2 regions of the Arthrobacter sp. AOP29-A2-19 genome follow, and region 2 is predicted to be linked to the other one. Evidence: predicted binding sites of a transcription regulator. Region 2 holds the regulator's gene; the other holds the start of a gene.
What was found. The regulator LexA, encoded in region 2, represses DNA repair genes until DNA is damaged. The targets are predictions, from matches to a motif close to TCGAACANNTGTTCGA.
Positions count from the first base shown of each region.

Region 1 (8,618 bases), 430 kb from region 2:
GCGGAACGTGGTGCCGGTGCTGAGCACTAGCTCGCCGCCCTCCAGCAGCGCCCCGACGCGTTCGGTGTCCGCGATGTGGACCCAACGGACGGGCGAGTCCAACCGGGCCGCGCCGGAGAGTAGCTCCGGCGCGCCGGCGTCGAGTTCCTGCAGCGTCAGGATGGAGCGGACCGTGGGCGCGGTCAGGGGCGCGGTGTTCATGAGCACAGTGTAAGGCGCAGCACGCGATGTATTACAGCCTGTCACTACCGGTAGGTCGCCGCTGAGCGCAGGATGGACGCAACGGCATGCGCCCGGGCACGCCCGGGCCGCCGACATCACGAACCAAACACTCGTCGAGAGGACCGCACTCATGCAGACCGTCACCCACTGGATCAACGGCGAATACACCGAGCCCGGCCAGGACTCCCGCTTCAGCGACGTCACCAACCCGGCCACCGGCAAGACCACCTCCCGCGTGGCGCTGGCCCCGACCGCCACGGTCGACGACGCCGTCGCCGCCGCGGCCGCGGCGTTCCCGGCCTGGCGCGACACCTCGATCGCCAAGCGCACCCAGGTGCTGTTCGCGTTCCGCGAGCTGCTCAACTCCCGCAAGGGCGAGCTGGCGGCGATCATCACCGCCGAGCACGGCAAGGTCCTGGACGACGCCCTCGGCGAGGTCTCCCGAGGCCAGGACGTGGTGGAGTTCGCCTGCGGCATCCCGCACCTGCTCAAGGGCGGCTACACGGAGAACGCCTCCACCAGCGTGGACGTGCACTCGGTCCGCCAGCCGGTCGGCGTCTCCGCCATCATCTCCCCGTTCAACTTCCCGGCCATGGTGCCGATGTGGTTCTTCCCCGTCGCGATCGCCTCGGGCAACACGGTGATCGTGAAGCCCAGCGAGAAGGACCCGACGGCCGTGAACTGGATCGCCGAGCTGTGGAAGGAAGCCGGCCTGCCGGACGGCGTCTTCAATGTGGTCCACGGAGACAAGGAGGCCGTGGACGCGCTACTGGACAACCCCGGCGTCGCGACCGTCTCCTTCGTGGGCTCCACCCCGATCGCCCAGTACGTCTACCAGCGCGGCACCGCGAACGGTAAGCGCGTCCAGGCCCTCGGCGGCGCGAAGAACCACATGCTGGTCCTGCCCGACGCCGACCTGGACCTCGCCGCGGACGCCGCGGTGAACGCCGGATTCGGCGCCGCGGGCGAGCGCTGCATGGCCATCTCCGCGATCGCCGCAGTCGACTCCATCGCCGACGAGCTGGTCGCCAAGATCGCCGAGCGCACCCGCACGCTGCGCATCGGCGACGGCACCCGCGGCTGCGACATGGGCCCGCTGGTCACGTCCGCGCACCGGGACAAGGTCGCCGGCTACATCGACGCCGGCGAGGAGTCCGGCGCCACCCTGGTGCTCGACGGCCGCACCGTGGACCCGGACGCCGAGGGCGACGGCTTCTTCCTCAACCCCACCCTGTTCGACAACGTCACGCCGGACATGTCCATCTACACGGACGAAATTTTCGGCCCGGTCCTCTCCGTGGTCCGCGTCCCCTCCTACGACGAGGGCGTCGCGCTGATCAACGCCAACCCGTACGGCAACGGGACGGCGATCTTCACGAACGACGGCGGGGCCGCCCGCCGCTTCGAGAACGAGATCCAGGTGGGCATGGTCGGCATCAACGTGCCGATTCCGGTCCCGATGGCCTACTACTCCTTCGGCGGCTGGAAGAATTCGCTCTTCGGCGACACCCACGCGCACGGCACCGAGGGCGTGCACTTCTTCACCCGCGGCAAGGTCGTCACCACCCGCTGGCTCGATCCGAGCCACGGCGGCCTCAACCTCGGCTTCCCGACCAACGCCTAAGGACGCGGCCATGACCGAAACCATCACCGCCGCCGGCGCGGATGCCGGCGTGGAGGAGATCCGCGCCGTCGAGCCCGGAGCCGTCGAGCCCGGAGCCGTCGCGATCAGCGACGCGGAGATCGAGGCGGGGCGCCGCGCCTACGAGCTGGACCGGGCGCACGTGTTCCACTCCTGGTCCGCCCAGGCCACGCTGCGGCCGATGACCGTGCTGCGCGCCGAGGGATCGCACGTCTGGGACGGCGAGGGCCGCAAGCTGCTGGACTTCTCCAGCCAGCTGGTCAACACGAACATCGGGCACCAGCACCCAAGGGTCGTCGCCGCGATCCAGGAGCAGGCCGGGAAGCTGTGCACGATCGCGCCGCAGCACGTCAACGACGCCCGGTCGGAGGCCGCGCGGCTGATCGCCGAGCTCACGCCCGGGGACCTGAACCACGTGTTCTTCACCAACGGCGGGGCCGACGCCGTCGAGCACGCAATCCGCATGGCGCGGCTGCACACCGGGCGCAAGAAGGTCCTGGCCGCGTACCGCAGCTACCACGGCGGAACGCAGCTTGCGGTCAACGTCACCGGGGATCCGCGGCGCGTGCCGAACGACTACTCGGACTCCGGCGTCGTGCACTTTATGCCGGCGTACCCGTACCGCTCCTACTTCTCCGCGACGTCGGAGGCGGAGGAGACCGAGCGGGCGCTGCGGCACCTGGAGGACATGATCGTACTGGAGGGGGCGCAGAACATCGCGGCCTTGATCCTGGAGACCGTGCCGGGAACCGCCGGGATCTACGTCCCGCCGGCCGGCTACCTCGAGGGCGTGCGCGAGCTGACCCGCAGGCACGGCATCATGTACATCGCGGACGAGGTCATGGCCGGGTTCGGGCGGACCGGCAAGTGGTTCGCGGTGGAGCACTTCGACGTCGTTCCGGACCTCATCACCTTCGCCAAGGGCGTGAACTCCGGGTACGTGCCGCTGGGCGGCGTGGCGATCTCCGAGGCGATCCACCAGACGTTCGCGGAGCGCGCGTACCCGGGCGGGCTGACGTACTCGGGGCACCCGCTGGCGTGCGCGGCCGCGGTCGCGACGATCGGTGCGATGCGCGACGAGGGCATGGTGGAGCACGCCGCGTGGCTGGGGGAGAACGTGATCGGGCCGCGGCTGCGGGAGATCGCCGCCAAGCACCCGTCCGTGGGCGAGGTCCGCGGGCTGGGGGCGTTCTGGGCGATCGAGCTGGTCAAGGACCGGCAGACCCGCGAGCCGATGGCCGCCTACGGCGGGTCCTCGCCGGAGATGAATGAGCTGGTGGCCGCTCTGAAGTCGGCGGGGCTGCTGCCGTTCGCGAACTTCAACCGGGTCCACGTGGTGCCGCCGCTGAACATCTCGGAGGAGGACGTCCGGCGCGGGCTGGACATCATCGACGCCGCGCTGGAGGTTGTCGACGCGTACGCGGTGTAGCTGGTGCCCTCTGGAGGGACCGTTGGGAGGCTCCCGGCCTTGGCCGGGGGCCTCCTCGCGTTTCTGCGGGGTGGCGACTGTGGGGCGGACCTAAATCCGGCGCCAAACTGTGGGCCTCGCCGCCGTTGACGATTCCCGGGGGCGCGCCGATACTCGCGGTGTTCACGCCTCTACTAAGGAGCCCATCATGGCTGGAATGATCCGCAAGAGTTTGGACGAACCGGAGGAAACCCGCCCGTTCGAGGACGGCAAGGGCAAGCTGGACCTGATCAACGTGGACTCCGGGGGCGTCGGCAGGGCGGTCTTCGAGCCGGGCTGGCAGTGGTCCAAGCACGTCAAGCCGATCGCCCAGACCGAGAGCTGCGAAGCGGCGCACCGGGGCGTGGTGCTGGCGGGCCGAATCAAGATCGTGATGGACGACGGCGAGGAGCAGGAGTTCGGCCCGAGCGACTACATGGAGGTCGCGCCTGGGCACGACGCGTGGGTTGTCGGCGACGAGCAGTGCGTGATCCTGGATTGGCAGGGGTACGCCGACTACGCGAAGCGTTCCGGCTGACGGGCGCCGTGGGAGGGTCCGCCGGCGGGGTGCGTGGGGGCGCGGATCGTGCCGGCGGGCGCGTGTTGTTGTGCCATTTTTGCCGGCGTGCGGGTGCGGACGACGCCGGATCGGGTGTGTGCGTGCCGCTTGGCGCGGGCGACTTGTCCTCCACATGCCTCGCAAGCTGTCGTTCGTCCACCATCCCGGTTCCGGCCGCGTACTCGAACACACGTTCGATAAGACTGGGGGTATGGACTCCCCGACGCCAGACCACACGACCCAGGGACCGGACTTCCGGTCCCTGCGGGCGCTGGTCCGCGCCGGGATCGACGAGCTCCTCGCCCGCCCCGACAACCGGGACGAGCTCGCCGCGCTGCTCCCGACGATCGAGGACCTGCACCACGAGGTCCAGCGCGCCCAGCTCGTCGCGGCCCAGGCCGCGGACCGGGCGGGCATCGCCCTGATCGGCGCCCCCGGCGCCGGGCCGCGGCGCCCGGAGTACCGGTCCACGGCCGACTACCTCGCCCGGACCCTGCGGATCGGACGGGCCGAGGCCCGCACCCGGCTCGAGGTCGCCACCGCGGTCCTGCCCGCCCGGTCCCTGACCGGGGAGCCCGTCGCGCCCCGCCACCGCGCGGCGGCCGCGGCCCTCGACGCCGGAACCCTGTCGCTGGGCACGGCCGCGCTGCTGGTCCGGGCGCTGGACCGGGTCCGCCCGGCCGCCCGGCAGCTGCCCGGCGGGGGCCACCGCGAACTCGAGGCCATGGAAGCGAACCTCGTCGCCACCGCCGGGCAGGCCGGACCGGAGACCGTGCGCAAGGTCGCCGAGGTCTGGGAGCTGCGCCTGGACCAGGACGGGCGCGAGCCCTCCGAGGAGACCAAAACCCAGCTCCAGGGGCTCTTCGACTGCGGGCGCCGGTTCGGGCTGCGCGCGTTCCGGCTGTTCATGGACGACGCCCAGGCCGAGCGGCTCCTCGCCGCCGTCTCCCCGGCCGCGAACCCCCGCACCGGCCCCCGCCCCGACCCCGCCGCATCCGGCGCCGCCTGCCCCGGAACCGGGCGAGACCTCAACGCGATGGCGCCGGCGGGCGCGTCGCCGGTTTCCCCGCCGGCGGGCGGAGTCCCGTGGGTGGCCGCGCGGGCGACCTTCGCCGCGGCGCCGGACACGAGCCTGTCCGCGATGACCCTTGACGGGGAGGCGGTCCCGGCCCCCATGGACCCGCGGACGAGGGCGCAGAAGCTCCTCGACGGGCTCGTCGGCGCGCTCGGCGTCGCCCTGTCCACGAACCGGCTGCCCCGCAACGGCGGGAACCGCCCCCAGGTCATGGTCACCATCGACCACCAGACCCTCCTGGACCAGCTCGCCCCCACCGCGGCCGGGCCCTCCGGGGCCGGGCCGTCCGGAGCGCGGCGTTCCGAGGCCGTGCACGGCGGGACCATCCACCCGCGGCACGTCCGCCGGATCGCGTGCGACGCGGACCTGATCCCGGTCGTCCTCGGCGGGGACGGGCAGGTGCTCGACGCCGGGCGCGCCGAGCGGCTGTTCACCGAGGACCAGCGCCGGATCCTCTACGCCCGGGACCGCGGCTGCACCGCGCCCGGGTGCGCGGCCCCGGCCGACGGGTGCGAGGCCCACCACGTGTGGTGGTGGTCCCGCGGCGGGCCGACCGACATCGACAACGGGGCGCTCGCTTGCGCGTTCCACCACCACCTCGCGCACGCCGGGGACTGGGAGATCGAGGTGATCCGCGGGGTCCCGTACTGGATCCCGCCGGCCCACGCGGACCCGTCACGGCGCCCGCTGCGCAACACCTACTTCCACCCCGAACCCAGCCCCGCCCCCTGCTAACCCGGACGCGCCCCGGCACGCCCCTCACCCAGAGCCTGGCCGCTCCCGGCCCTCACCCAGAGCCTGGCCGCTCCCGGCCCTTACCCAGAGCCCGCCCTGGCCTTCCCTTAGCCCGGGTGCATCCGGCCCGGCATCCATGCCGGGCAAGGCCCTGCCGCTACCGTGGCCTGGCGTTCCCGGACACACACGCCAATCCTTCACCCGGCCGTGCCGCGGCCGGCGCATGGGAAAGGAAACGGGCCAGAACACGGACGGACGCCGATCCGAACGGACCGGCGTCCCGCCGCTTACTGCCTGCTGCCTGTTGGACCGGCCCCTCATGGTGGGGCCGGCGCCTACCTCAGGCGATAGATCTGATCGCTGGCGTTGACGCCCCAAACCCGCGGATTGGTTCCGCCGTTGCGCACCGAGAGTTGCGCCAAACGGCCTTCCACCCGCCGCCACGTCCCGGCCACACGCCGATAAATGTGGTCGTCGTCGTTGACGCCCCACACGGTCCCGTCGTAGGCGATGGAGACGTGCTTGAGCGATCCCGGGATGCGTTGCCAGGCGCCACCCGAGCGGCGATAGATCTCGTCGTCCTCATTAACGCCCCAAACCAAAGAGCCACTGGAGACGGAGACCTGCTTGAGCGACCCCGCGACCCGGACCCACGAGTCGCCGTCCCAACGGTAGATGCGGTCGTCGTCGTTGACGCCCCACACGGAACCGTCGTAGCCGACGGAAACGTACTTGAGCGATCCGGCCACTCGTTGCCATTCGTTGTTTCGGCGGCGGTAGATCTGGCCATCCTTGTTCACGCCCCAGATGTGCGAGCCGCTGCCCACCGAGATCTGCTTCAGGCGTCCATCCTCGCGAACCCACTCTCCACCTTTGCGGCGATAGATGTAGTCGCTGTCATTCACGCCCCACACCGATCCGTTGTACCCAACGGAAACGTGCTTGAGCGCCCCGGGAACGCGCTCCCACGGAGACACTCGCAGATCGCTCACCGGCTCGGGCACTGCGGCCACGGCGGGCGTTCCGGCAGTGGCTGCCACCGTGGCGGCGAGCAGACCGGCGCCCCCGAGGAGCGCGGCGCGCCGGCTGACCAACACCCGGCCCGCAGCCTGCGGATCGGCCTCGGCGGAAGCCGGGCCATCGACAATCCTATTCAGCATTTCAGTTGTTCCTTCACCTTAAACCGGGCAGCGAGGATGGCGAGCGGAGCTTGGATATCCGGCCCTTGATGGCACGGCCCTGCGGCCCCTGGTTTTGGCCGTGGACGTGCGCCGCTCCCGTTGCCCAGCGCATCGACGATTGGTTTCCGATTCGTTCGCTTGAGGATCGACCACCTCCCTCATCCCCGGTCCGCGTCACGCAGCGACGGACGGTCCCGGCCATGCCGCAACGAAGGCAGGACAAGGTCCATCACGAGGTGCGGAATGTGCGACCACGGTAACCCCAGAGGGGGCGCGGGCACGAAGGTGGGGAGCCCAAGAGCCGGGCCAAATTGTTGTTACCTGGGACCCTTGCCGGATTCGGAGGCGAAGATGCGCGGCGTGCTACCGCCCGATCCGGCCCTGAGCCGCGCTGGCAGCGACCACCGGAGCCCAGCGCCCGGCATAGGCTTCCGCCGATCCGTCCTCGGCGTAGGTCCGGTCGATCTGGTACAGGCCCGGCGCCGGGCAGGCCGCGCCGAGCTCCACCAGCACCGGCTTGAGGAACACATCGGGAGCCAGGGCGTGCGCGGGGCCGGCCCCCAGCATCAGCGGAACGGCCGTGACGCCCCGAAGGCCGTCTCCGGTTGCGAACTGGTCCAGGAACAACTTGAGGACCCCCGTGTAGGTCGCCTTGAACGTAGGGGACGCGAACACCGCGAGGTCCGCACCGGAGACCAGGTCGACGGCCGACTTCACGGCCTCGTCGCCCCAGCCGAGCAGGGCCGGGCCAAGCGTGATGACGTCAACGACGCCGGGATCCGTTCCGCCCAGCAGACCGGCCAGCCGCAGGCCGGCGTCGAGCGTGCGGGAGTTCGGCTTCGGGTTGCCTGCGACAACAACGGTCTTCACGGGTCGGCCTCCGGTGGCTTGGGTAAACTGTCGTGGCTGCCGCGGACAGGTCGGGCGCCGCTTCCATGATCGCCGCGTCCCGGACCGGAACCATAGCCGTTACGGAGTGTGGCTCCCCGCGGCGGACTGTTTAGCCGTCGGTCCACGGCAATCTTCGGATCGCTCCGGCTCCGCGAGGTCCTCCCTGCCGTGCGTTCCCACGGCAGTCCGCCTTGCATCTTCCCCAGCCAGCCCGGCACTGGGTATCGTCTGCCCCATGGACATCATTCTTGTACCCGGTTTTTGGTTGGACGCCTCGTCGTGGTCGGAGGTGACGCCACCCCTTGAAGAGGCGGGACACCGCGTCCACCCGCTCACGCTGCCCGGCAAGGAGTCGGCCGACTCGCCACGCGCCGGCATCGGACTCCGCGAGCACATCGACGCGGTGACGGCCGTGGTCGATGGGCTCGACGACGGCCCCGTGGTGCTGGTCGGCCATTCCGGTGGCGGGGCCATCATCCACGGTGTTGTGGACGCCCGCCCGGACCGTGTGGCGCGGGCCGTGTACGTGGACAGTGTCCCGCTGGGGGAGGGCGGCGTCATCAACGACGAGCTTCCCGCCGAGGGCGACCAGGTGCCGTTCCCCGCGTGGGACGTGTTCGAGGACGAGGACCTCGACGGGCTGACGGAGCAACTCAAGGAGTCGTTCCGCGCACGCGCCGTGCCCGAGCCGCGGGGCGTCGCCCAGGACAAGCAGCAGCTGGGCGACGAACGCCGCTACGATGTGCCCGCCACGGTCATCACGTGCGAATTCCCCTCCGAGATGCTGCAGGGCTTTATGGACCGGGACCACCCGTACCCCGCCGAACTCAAGCGCATCAAGGACTTCGAGATGGTGGACCTGCCGA
Region 1 covers NZ_CM176894.1:2,363,078-2,371,695, reverse strand. Annotated here, with positions in the region: gene AC3ZJJ_RS10955 (PucR family transcriptional regulator) at 1-201, opposite strand, end outside; gene AC3ZJJ_RS10950 (CoA-acylating methylmalonate-semialdehyde dehydrogenase) at 353-1,846, shown strand; gene AC3ZJJ_RS10945 (aspartate aminotransferase family protein) at 1,857-3,293, shown strand; gene AC3ZJJ_RS10940 (cupin domain-containing protein) at 3,481-3,849, shown strand; gene AC3ZJJ_RS10935 (HNH endonuclease signature motif containing protein) at 4,082-5,680, shown strand; gene AC3ZJJ_RS10930 (tectonin domain-containing protein) at 6,016-6,840, opposite strand; gene AC3ZJJ_RS10925 (NADPH-dependent FMN reductase) at 7,225-7,731, opposite strand; gene AC3ZJJ_RS10920 (alpha/beta fold hydrolase) at 7,988-8,618, shown strand, end outside.
Region 1: the regulator LexA is predicted to act here: its motif matches at 4,053-4,068, upstream of AC3ZJJ_RS10935 (HNH endonuclease signature motif containing protein).

Region 2 (8,618 bases):
CTGGTGTCCCACGCAGATCCCCATCACGGGACGGTTTCCAGCGATGCGGCGTCCGATGTAGCGCGCCGCGCCGACGTCGCCGAGTGCCTTCATCACCGCGGCAAAGGCGCCGACGCCGGGTACCAGGAGGCCGTCCGCCTCCAGGACGTCCTCGGGCCGGGCGCTCAGGGTGACCGACGCCCCCACCCGTTCCAGCGCGCGAACGGCCGATCGCACGTTCCCCGAACCGTAGTCCAGGACCGTGACCTTGGGCGCAGCCATCTACAGTGCGCCCTTCGTGGAGGGGATGGCGTTGCCGATGCGCGCGTCGGGCTCGACCGCGGTCCGCAGCGCGCGGGCCAGCGCCTTGAACTGGGCCTCCACGATGTGGTGCGGATCCCTACCGCCCAGCACCCTCATGTGGAGGCAGATCTGGGCGTGGAGCGTCAGCGACTCGAAAACGTGGCGCGTGAGGGACCCGGTGAAGTGCCCGCCGATGAGGTGGTATTCCTGCCCGGCGGGCTCCCCCGAGTGCACCAGGTAGGGGCGCCCGGAGATGTCGACCACCGCGTGCGCCAGCGCCTCGTCCAGCGGCACCGTCGCCTCGCCGAAGCGGCGGATTCCCGCCTTGTTGCCCAGCGCCGTGCGCAACGCCTCTCCGATGGTGATGGCAACGTCCTCCACCGTGTGGTGGACGTCGATGTGCGTGTCCCCCGTGGCCTCGACGGTCAGGTCGATCAGGGAGTGCTTGGACAGCGCGGTCAGCATGTGGTCGTAGAACGGCACCGAGGTGCTGATGTTCGCGACGCCGGTCCCGTCGAGGTTGAGCTCCACGAGGACCGACGACTCGCTGGTCTTGCGCTCCATGCGGGCCCGTCGGCCGTTGGGCGATTCTGCAGACATAGATGATCCTTAGGCCTGGAAGGTGGTGGGCGGCGCGCCGGAGGGCAGGCGCCACCTAGGGCAAGTCTACCCGCGGGCCCCCGACGGTTCCGGCTCGAGCAGCTCCTCGAGCCGGTTCAGGAAGGCGGTGGTTTCGGCCTCCGTGCCCGCCGTCACACGCAGGTGGCCGGGGATCCCGACATCCCTGACCAGGACGCCGGCGTCCAGGAGCCCCTGCCAGATCCGGCCGGGGTGCTCCATCCCACCGAAGAACACGAAGTTGGAGTCGCTCGCGGCGGGCGAGAGTCCCAGCCGCTTGAGTTCGTCGACGATCCTGTCGCGCTGCATCTTGATGTCCTCTACGGTGGCCAGCAGCACGTCGACGTGCTTCAGCGCGGCGTTGGCGGTCGCCTGGGTAACGGCGGAGAGGTGGTATGGAAGCCTGACGAGCCGCAGCGCGTCGGCGATCTCCGGCACGGCGGCCATGTAGCCGAGCCGTGCGCCCGCAAGCGCGAAGGCCTTGCTCATGGTGCGGGAGACGATCAGCCTGTCGCGTCCGGGCAGGAGGTTCAGTGCGGAGCGGGTGCCGATCATGGCGAACTCGGCGTACGCCTCGTCGACGATCACGATGGCCTGGCTCGCCTCGCCGGCCTCGTAGACCGCCTCCACCACGTCGAGTCCCAGGGCGGTCCCGGTGGGATTGTTCGGCGAGCAGAGGAAAACGATGTTCGCTCCGCTGGCGGCAACCTGTTCCGCGGCCGACTCCGCCGAGAGGCCGAAGTCCTCGGAACGGACACCCCGGACGTAAGCGGTGTCGGTCCCGCTGGCCAGCAGCGGGTACATCGAATAGGTGGGAGGAAAGCCCATGGCGATGCGGCCTGGGCCGCCGAACGCCTGGAGAATGTGTTGCAGCACTTCGTTGGATCCGTTGGCGGCCCAAACGTGGTCGGCCGTCAGCCCGTGCCCGAGATAGTCGGCAAGGCGCTGCCGCAGTTCGGTGAACTCGCGGTCGGGGTACCGGTTGAGCCCCGGGGCGCAGGCCGCGACATCGGCCGCGATCGCGGCACTGACCTCGGGGGGCACGGGATGGGTGTTCTCATTGACGTTGAGCAGGATCGGCACGTCAAGCTGCGGGGCACCGTACGGCTCGAGTCCCCTGAGGTTGTCCCGAAGCGGCAGTCTGGCCAGGCGCTTAAGCTGATCACTCACCGGACAATTCTAGTGCGGCACCGATCGGCGCCCCAATCGCGTCGGTCCACGGGTAACATTCGCCGGCGCGGCGCGCTCCTGGCGCGGCCCTACCGACCGGACGGGACGAACAGTTCCTGACCGGGAACCAGCGTTGGGCCGGAAAGGTTGTTCAGTTCGACGATCTCCGCGATGATCTCTCGCGGGTCGCGGTGCGGCGCGAATTCGGCTGCCAGCGCCCAGAGCGTCTCGCCCTCCACGACGGTCACCGCCGCGGCGTCGACGGGCGATGCCGCACCGGCTCCGGCTGCCATGGCGGGCGCGGTGAAGACGCCAAGCAACACCAGGAGGGCCGTGGCCCCCAGCATGACCGGAAGCCCGATCAGCAGGAAACGGCCGCGGCGCGTCAGGTGCACACGCCGTGGAACGTCGGTGGTGTGCCCCGACGAGGGCTCGGCGTCCGCGCCGACGATGCGGAGATGGGGGACGGCCACCGCGGACCGTGCGGCGGAGCCGGCGCTATGGGGGCGTGCCGCGGGGCGAACAGTTGCGGGGAGCGCGATCTGAACCATGACGTGCCTTTCTGATTGCTTCGGCCCCCAGCATGCGGGGGTTCGAATCCGTCCGTGTTCGAAGTTCTTGGCTTCGAAACTTTCATTCGAACGCATCTTCGAATTTTACTTCTCCAGTTTTAGCATGCCTAGACGATGAATGTCGAGACACGTTCGAACAAACCTTTGAAAGAGGTACCCGTTCCACTAGCGTTGAGATAAGCCGCCAGTGGGATCGACTACACCACCGGCCACCGACAGAATGCGCAACTCTCCCGCAGCGACGGGACAACGAGGATGGGGTACAGCATGAGCACAGCGGAGAATCCGGCGCCGAAAAAGGCGCCGAAGAGCCTCACCATCCGGCAGAAGAAAATCCTCGAAACCATCCAGCGCGCCGTGGCCTCGCACGGGTATCCCCCGTCCATGCGCGAGATTGGCGACACGGTGGGCCTGGCCAGCCTTTCCAGTGTCACGCACCAGTTGGCGCAGCTCGAGAAGCTCGGCTACATACGCAGGGATCCTCGCCGGCCGAGGGCCATGGAGATCCTGATGCCGCTGACGCTCAGCGAAGGGGCCAAAACGGAGTCGGCCTCGGGCGAGGCCGACCTGACCGCGATCAACGGCATGCCCGTTTCCGAGCTGAGCACGTCCGCGGACACCGCCATGGTGCCGCTGGTGGGGCGCATCGCCGCGGGCGGGCCCATCCTGGCCGACCAGACCATCGAGGACGTAATGCCGCTGCCGCGCCAGCTCGTCGGCCACGGGGAACTGTTTATGCTCAAGGTCAGCGGCGACTCGATGGTGGAGGCTGCCATCTGCGACGGAGACTGGGTCGTTGTGCGCCGCCAGCAGAACGCCCAGAACGGCGACATCGTGGCCGCCCTGCTGGACGACGAGGCGACGGTCAAGACGTTCCGCCAGCGGGACGGGCACACGTGGCTCCTCCCCCAGAACCGCCAGTACGAACCGATACTCGGCGACCACGCCACGATCATGGGCAAGGTCGTCTCGGTGATGCGTTCCCTCTAGCCCGGGGAGCGGGCCCTGCCCGCCGGCGTACCGGCGGCGGGGACCCGTTGGGCGCTTGCCTAGGAGCCGGCTAGCCGCTCCAGGGCGCCCAGCACCGTCTTCTTGTCTGTCGTGGCCCACATCGGCGGCAGCGACGCGCGCAGGAAACTCCCATAGCGCTCGGTGGCCAGCCGGGAATCGAGCACGGCCACCACTCCCTTGTCCGCCGTCGACCGGATGAGCCTTCCCGCACCCTGGGCCAGCCGGACCGCCGCGTGGCTCGCGGAGACCGCCATAAATCCGTTCCCCCCGTGACGCGCCACGTCCCGGCTCCGGGCCGTGGACAAGGGATCGTCCGGGCGCGGGAAGGGAATGCGGTCGATCACGACCAGGCGGCAGGCGGGCCCCGGGACATCGACGCCCTGCCAAAGGGTCATGGTGCCGAACAGGCACGTGTCCCGTTCTTCGCCGAACCGCTTGACCAGGGAGGCCATCCCCGACTCTCCCTGGCAGAGGATCTCCTGCTCGAGGACCGGTCGCAGGGCCTCGGCGGCCTCCTCCGCCGCCCGACGGGACGAGAAGAGGGCAAGCGTTCCGCCTCCGGCCGCGCGGATCAGGTCGCCCAGTTCCGCGAGCGCCTCGGGCGAGACGTTGCGGGAGGGCTTGGGCAGGTGTTTGGCGACGTACAGCATTCCCTGGCGCGGATAGTCGAACGGGCTCCCCACGTCGACCCCCGTCCACGTCGGCGCACCGTCGCCCAGGAGGCCCAGCGAGCCGGCCACGGGTTCGAAGGCCGCCCCGATGGCCAGCGTTGCCGATGTCAGGACCACGGTACGACCCTCGAAAAGCCCCTCCCGCAGGCGTCCCGCCACGGACAGCGGCGCGACGTTGAGCGTTGCCGGTGTCGATTCGTCCGGCTGAACGAACCCTTGGCCGGGCGTGAAGGCACCGGGGCGGGACGCCCACAGGACCTCCCGCGAGTCCTGGGCGGACTCGAAGCGGTCGCATTGCTCGACGAGGTAGACCAGCTGCGAGCGGGCCATCTGCCGACCCCCGTCGACCGTCTCGTTGGGCGCGGGCTTCGAGTCGGAGAGGGCCACGCGAGCGGCCTCCCTGACTTGCGCCACGGAGGCGGCCTGCTCCGCGTTGAGCCCGGAGGGCATCAGCCCGGTGGGGACTCCCTCGAGGCTGCGCTGGAGCGCCCTGCCAGCCTGGTTGAGGGCCTCCACGCTGACGGCGCAGTGCTTCCGGGCGGCGGAGGCGGCGGCACTAACGAGGGCGACGGACAGTGGGCGCGTCACCGAACTCGTTACACGGTCCTGGAGTTCGTGGGCCTCGTCGATGATGACGGTATCGAATTCGGGAAGCACGGCCAGACCCTCGAAGGCGGCGACCGCGAGCATGGCGTGGTTGGTGATGACGATGTCGGCGTCCGCCGCCTTTTTGCGCGCCAGTTCGCTGAAGCACTCCTCCGCCATGGGGCACTTCTGTGCCCCCAGGCAATCCATGGCCGTGACCGAGACCTGCCGCCAGGCGCGGTCGCTCACACCCGGGACCAGGTCGTCCCGGTCGCCGGACTCCGTGTCCTCGGCCCATTCGCGCAGGCGGACGACCTCCTGGCCCAACGCGCTGCCGGGGCCGGCCCCGGCCGTCAGCGGCCTCGCCGCGCCGTCGTCGCCGAGGGAGAAGAGCGCGCCCTCGTCCTCGTCGGGATACCCGCCACCCAGCTTGTACTTGCAGACGTAGTTGCCGCGCCCCTTGGCGAGCGCGACGTCGACCGGCCGAGGAAGGTGTGGCCCCAGCTGCTTCAGCAGCCGCGGCACGTCCCTGCCTACGATCTGGGCCTGGAGCGCAAGGGTCGCGGTCGAGACGACGACGGGCTTGTCCGACTCGAGGGCGTGGGCGATCGCGGGAACCAGGTAGGCGAGCGACTTGCCGGTGCCCGTCCCGGCCTGCACCAGAAGGTGCTTGCCGGATTCGAGGGATTCGCACACCTTCTGCGCCATTTGGTGCTGTCCGGGTCGGTTCTGTCCGCCCATTCCCTCGACGGCAGCATCGAGAAGTCCAAGAACGTCGTCGACCTCAGCCATGGACGGCGAACTGCTCCAGTTCGGCCGCCAGGCCCTCGCGGACCTTGACGACCATCCTTGTTCCGTGCTCCACGTGCTCGGTTTCCAGGATTTCCGCGTCCGAGCCGTGGAGGCGGTTGACGACGTCGCCGCGCTCGTAGGGCACAAGGAGCTCCAGACGCACGTCCGGCCGAGGGATCGACTCGCTGATCATGCGCAGCAGTTCCGGTATGCCGTCCCCGGTTCGTGCCGAAACGACGACGTGGCGGGGCTCGCGCTGGCGGATTCGCTCCACAATAAAGGGGTCGGCGATGTCGGCCTTGTTGAGGACGATGATCTCGGGGACGTTCTGCGCATCCACCTCGGTGAAGACCTGCCGGACGGCGTGGATCTGGCCTTCCGGGTCCGGGTGCGACGCGTCGACCACGTGCAGGATGAGGTCCGAGTCGGCGACCTCCTCCAGCGTGGAGCGGAACGCCTCGATGAGTTGCGTCGGCAGCGAGCGGACGAACCCGACGGTGTCGGCCAGCGTGTAGCCCAGCCCATCGGCGGTCTCCGTCTTGCGGACGGTGGGGTCCAGGGTGGCGAACAGCGCGTTTTCCACCAGGACGCCCGCGTCGGTCAGCCGGTTCAGCAACGACGACTTGCCGGCGTTGGTGTAGCCCGCAATGGCCACGGACGGAACGGTGTTGCGCTTCCTGTTGGCCCGCTTGGTTTCCCGCGCCGGCTTCATGGCGGTGATCTCGCGGCGCAGCTTGGCCATGCGCGTGCGGATGCGCCGCCGGTCCAGCTCGATCTTGGTCTCGCCGGGGCCACGGGAACCGATGCCGCCGCCCGCCGCGCCGACGCGACCGCCAGCCTGCCGGGACATGGACTCGCCCCAGCCGCGGAGCCTCGGGAGCAGGTACTCGAGCTGGGCCAACTCAACCTGCGCCTTGCCTTCGCGGCTCTGCGCGTGCTGCGCGAAGATGTCCAGAATCAGTGCGGTCCGGTCGATGACCTTCACCTTGACGATGTCCTCGAGTCCGCGCCGCTGGGACGGCGAGAGTTCCGAGTCCACAACGACGGTGTCGGCACCGGTCGCGGCGACGATCTCCTTGAGCTCGAGTGCCTTGCCGGATCCGAGGAACGTTCCCGGGTCCGGCTTCAGGCGCCGCTGGATCACACCGTCCAGCACCTCCGAGCCCGCCGTCTCGGCCAGCGCCGCGAGTTCGCGCAGCGAGTTCTCCGCGTCCGCGGCTGTCCCCTCGGTCCAGATGCCGGCGAGAACCACGCGCTCCAGGCGCAGCTGCCGGTACTCGACCTCGCTGACGTCCTCCAGCTCGGTGGACAGGCCGGCAACGCGGCGGAGTGCGCGCCTCTCCTCAAGGTCCCGCTGGTCGCCGTCGAACTCCGAATGCTCGCGCCCGGTCAAGCCCAGCGCCTGTGCCCGGCCTCCCGACAACGCGCCGTCGGCGCCGCCGGAGGGCTTGCCCGCGGACTTCTTCGCGGCCGCGTTGTCCGCGGCCAGGATACGGTCGATCACGGACTGGATCTCGTCCTCGTTCAGGCCGTGGTCCTGCGGGTTGGGCTGGTTCAAATTGGTCATGTTCCCCTTTGGCGGATTGTTCCTTCCAGAATAGTCCCCACCCCCGTCATTTGGACCATGGTTCCCCGGTGGGCGAACGGACGGGTCGCCCTCTCGCGCGCCCTTCCGGCACAGCTCGGCATCCCCGCGGATTTCCCGCGGAACAGCGGTGGCGGTTAACCTGCCTGCATGGGTTCCGACCACTATTTCAGCGCACAGCCGTCCACACCGCTCAAGCGCAAGACCGTCACGGTGCGCCTTGGCGGCGCCGACCGCACTGTGGTGACTTCCGGCGGGATCTTCAGCCCCGACGGCGTGGACAAGGGCACCGCGGTCCTGCTGGCCGGCGCGCCGGCCCCCGCCGGGCACGGCGCGCTCTTGGACATCGGCTGCGGCTGGGGCCCCATCGCCCTGAGTCTTGCGCTGCAGTCGCCAGGGGCCACCGTGTACGCCGTCGACGTCAACGAGCGCAGCATCGAACTGACGCGTGAGAACGCCGGACTCCTGGGCTTGGGGAACGTCGTGGCGGGCACGCCGGACTCCGTGCCGGCGGATCTGGAGTTTGCGACCATCTGGTCCAATCCCCCGATCCGGGTCGGCAAGGAGGAGTTGCACGCGATCCTCCTCCAGTGGCTGCCCCGCCTGGCCCCCGGCGGGGTGGCATGGCTGGTGGTGCAGAAGAACCTTGGCTCGGACTCGCTCCAGGCATGGCTGAGGGACCAGCTGCCGGCCGAGTGGGCGGTCGAACGCGCATCCACGTCCAAGTCCTTCAGGCTGCTGCGCGTTGCCCGGCCTCCTGTCGCGACCAGCACAGACCAGTAGACAAGTCGACTGGTTGACCTGCGGTCCTAGGCGAGCGTTCCGCGGGCGACGATCGCGGCGGGCCCGCTGAGTTCCACGTGCTCGCGCCCGTCCGGCGCGGTAATGAAGCGGACGCCCACCACACCCCCGGGAACCTGTACGTCCCAGCGGTCCGCGACCGCTCCGCCCGCCCAGTGCCGCGTCGCCACAACGGCCGCGCACGCCCCGGTCCCGCAGGACAGCGTCTCCCCCACGCCGCGCTCGTGCACCCGCATCCGGATGCCGCCGACTCCGGCGTCGACCAGCGGCTCGGAGGGAACCACGAACTCGACGTTGGTTCCGTGCTCCGGGACGGGATCCACGCGCGGCGCCCGGTGCAGCTCCGCCTGCTCGAGTTCGGAGGCCTCCGATAGCGCCACGACGGTGTGGGGGTTGCCCATGCTGATGCTCAGGGCGGGCCGGGCCACCTCGAGGCCATCGGTCTCCACCAGCGCGTCGAGGGCTCGCTCCTCCGCCAGCGTGGGCGAAGCGAACTCCCACGGCCCCATGTCCACCGCATAGCCGTCGGCG
Region 2 covers NZ_CM176894.1:1,936,560-1,945,177, forward strand. Annotated here, with positions in the region: gene hisH (imidazole glycerol phosphate synthase subunit HisH) at 1-261, opposite strand, end outside; gene hisB (imidazoleglycerol-phosphate dehydratase HisB) at 262-882, opposite strand; gene AC3ZJJ_RS08985 (histidinol-phosphate transaminase) at 949-2,070, opposite strand; gene AC3ZJJ_RS08990 (LysM peptidoglycan-binding domain-containing protein) at 2,160-2,621, opposite strand; gene lexA (transcriptional repressor LexA) at 2,910-3,632, shown strand; gene AC3ZJJ_RS09000 (ATP-dependent DNA helicase) at 3,692-5,701, opposite strand; gene hflX (GTPase HflX) at 5,694-7,268, opposite strand; gene AC3ZJJ_RS09010 (class I SAM-dependent methyltransferase) at 7,437-8,069, shown strand; gene dapF (diaminopimelate epimerase) at 8,096-8,618, opposite strand, start outside.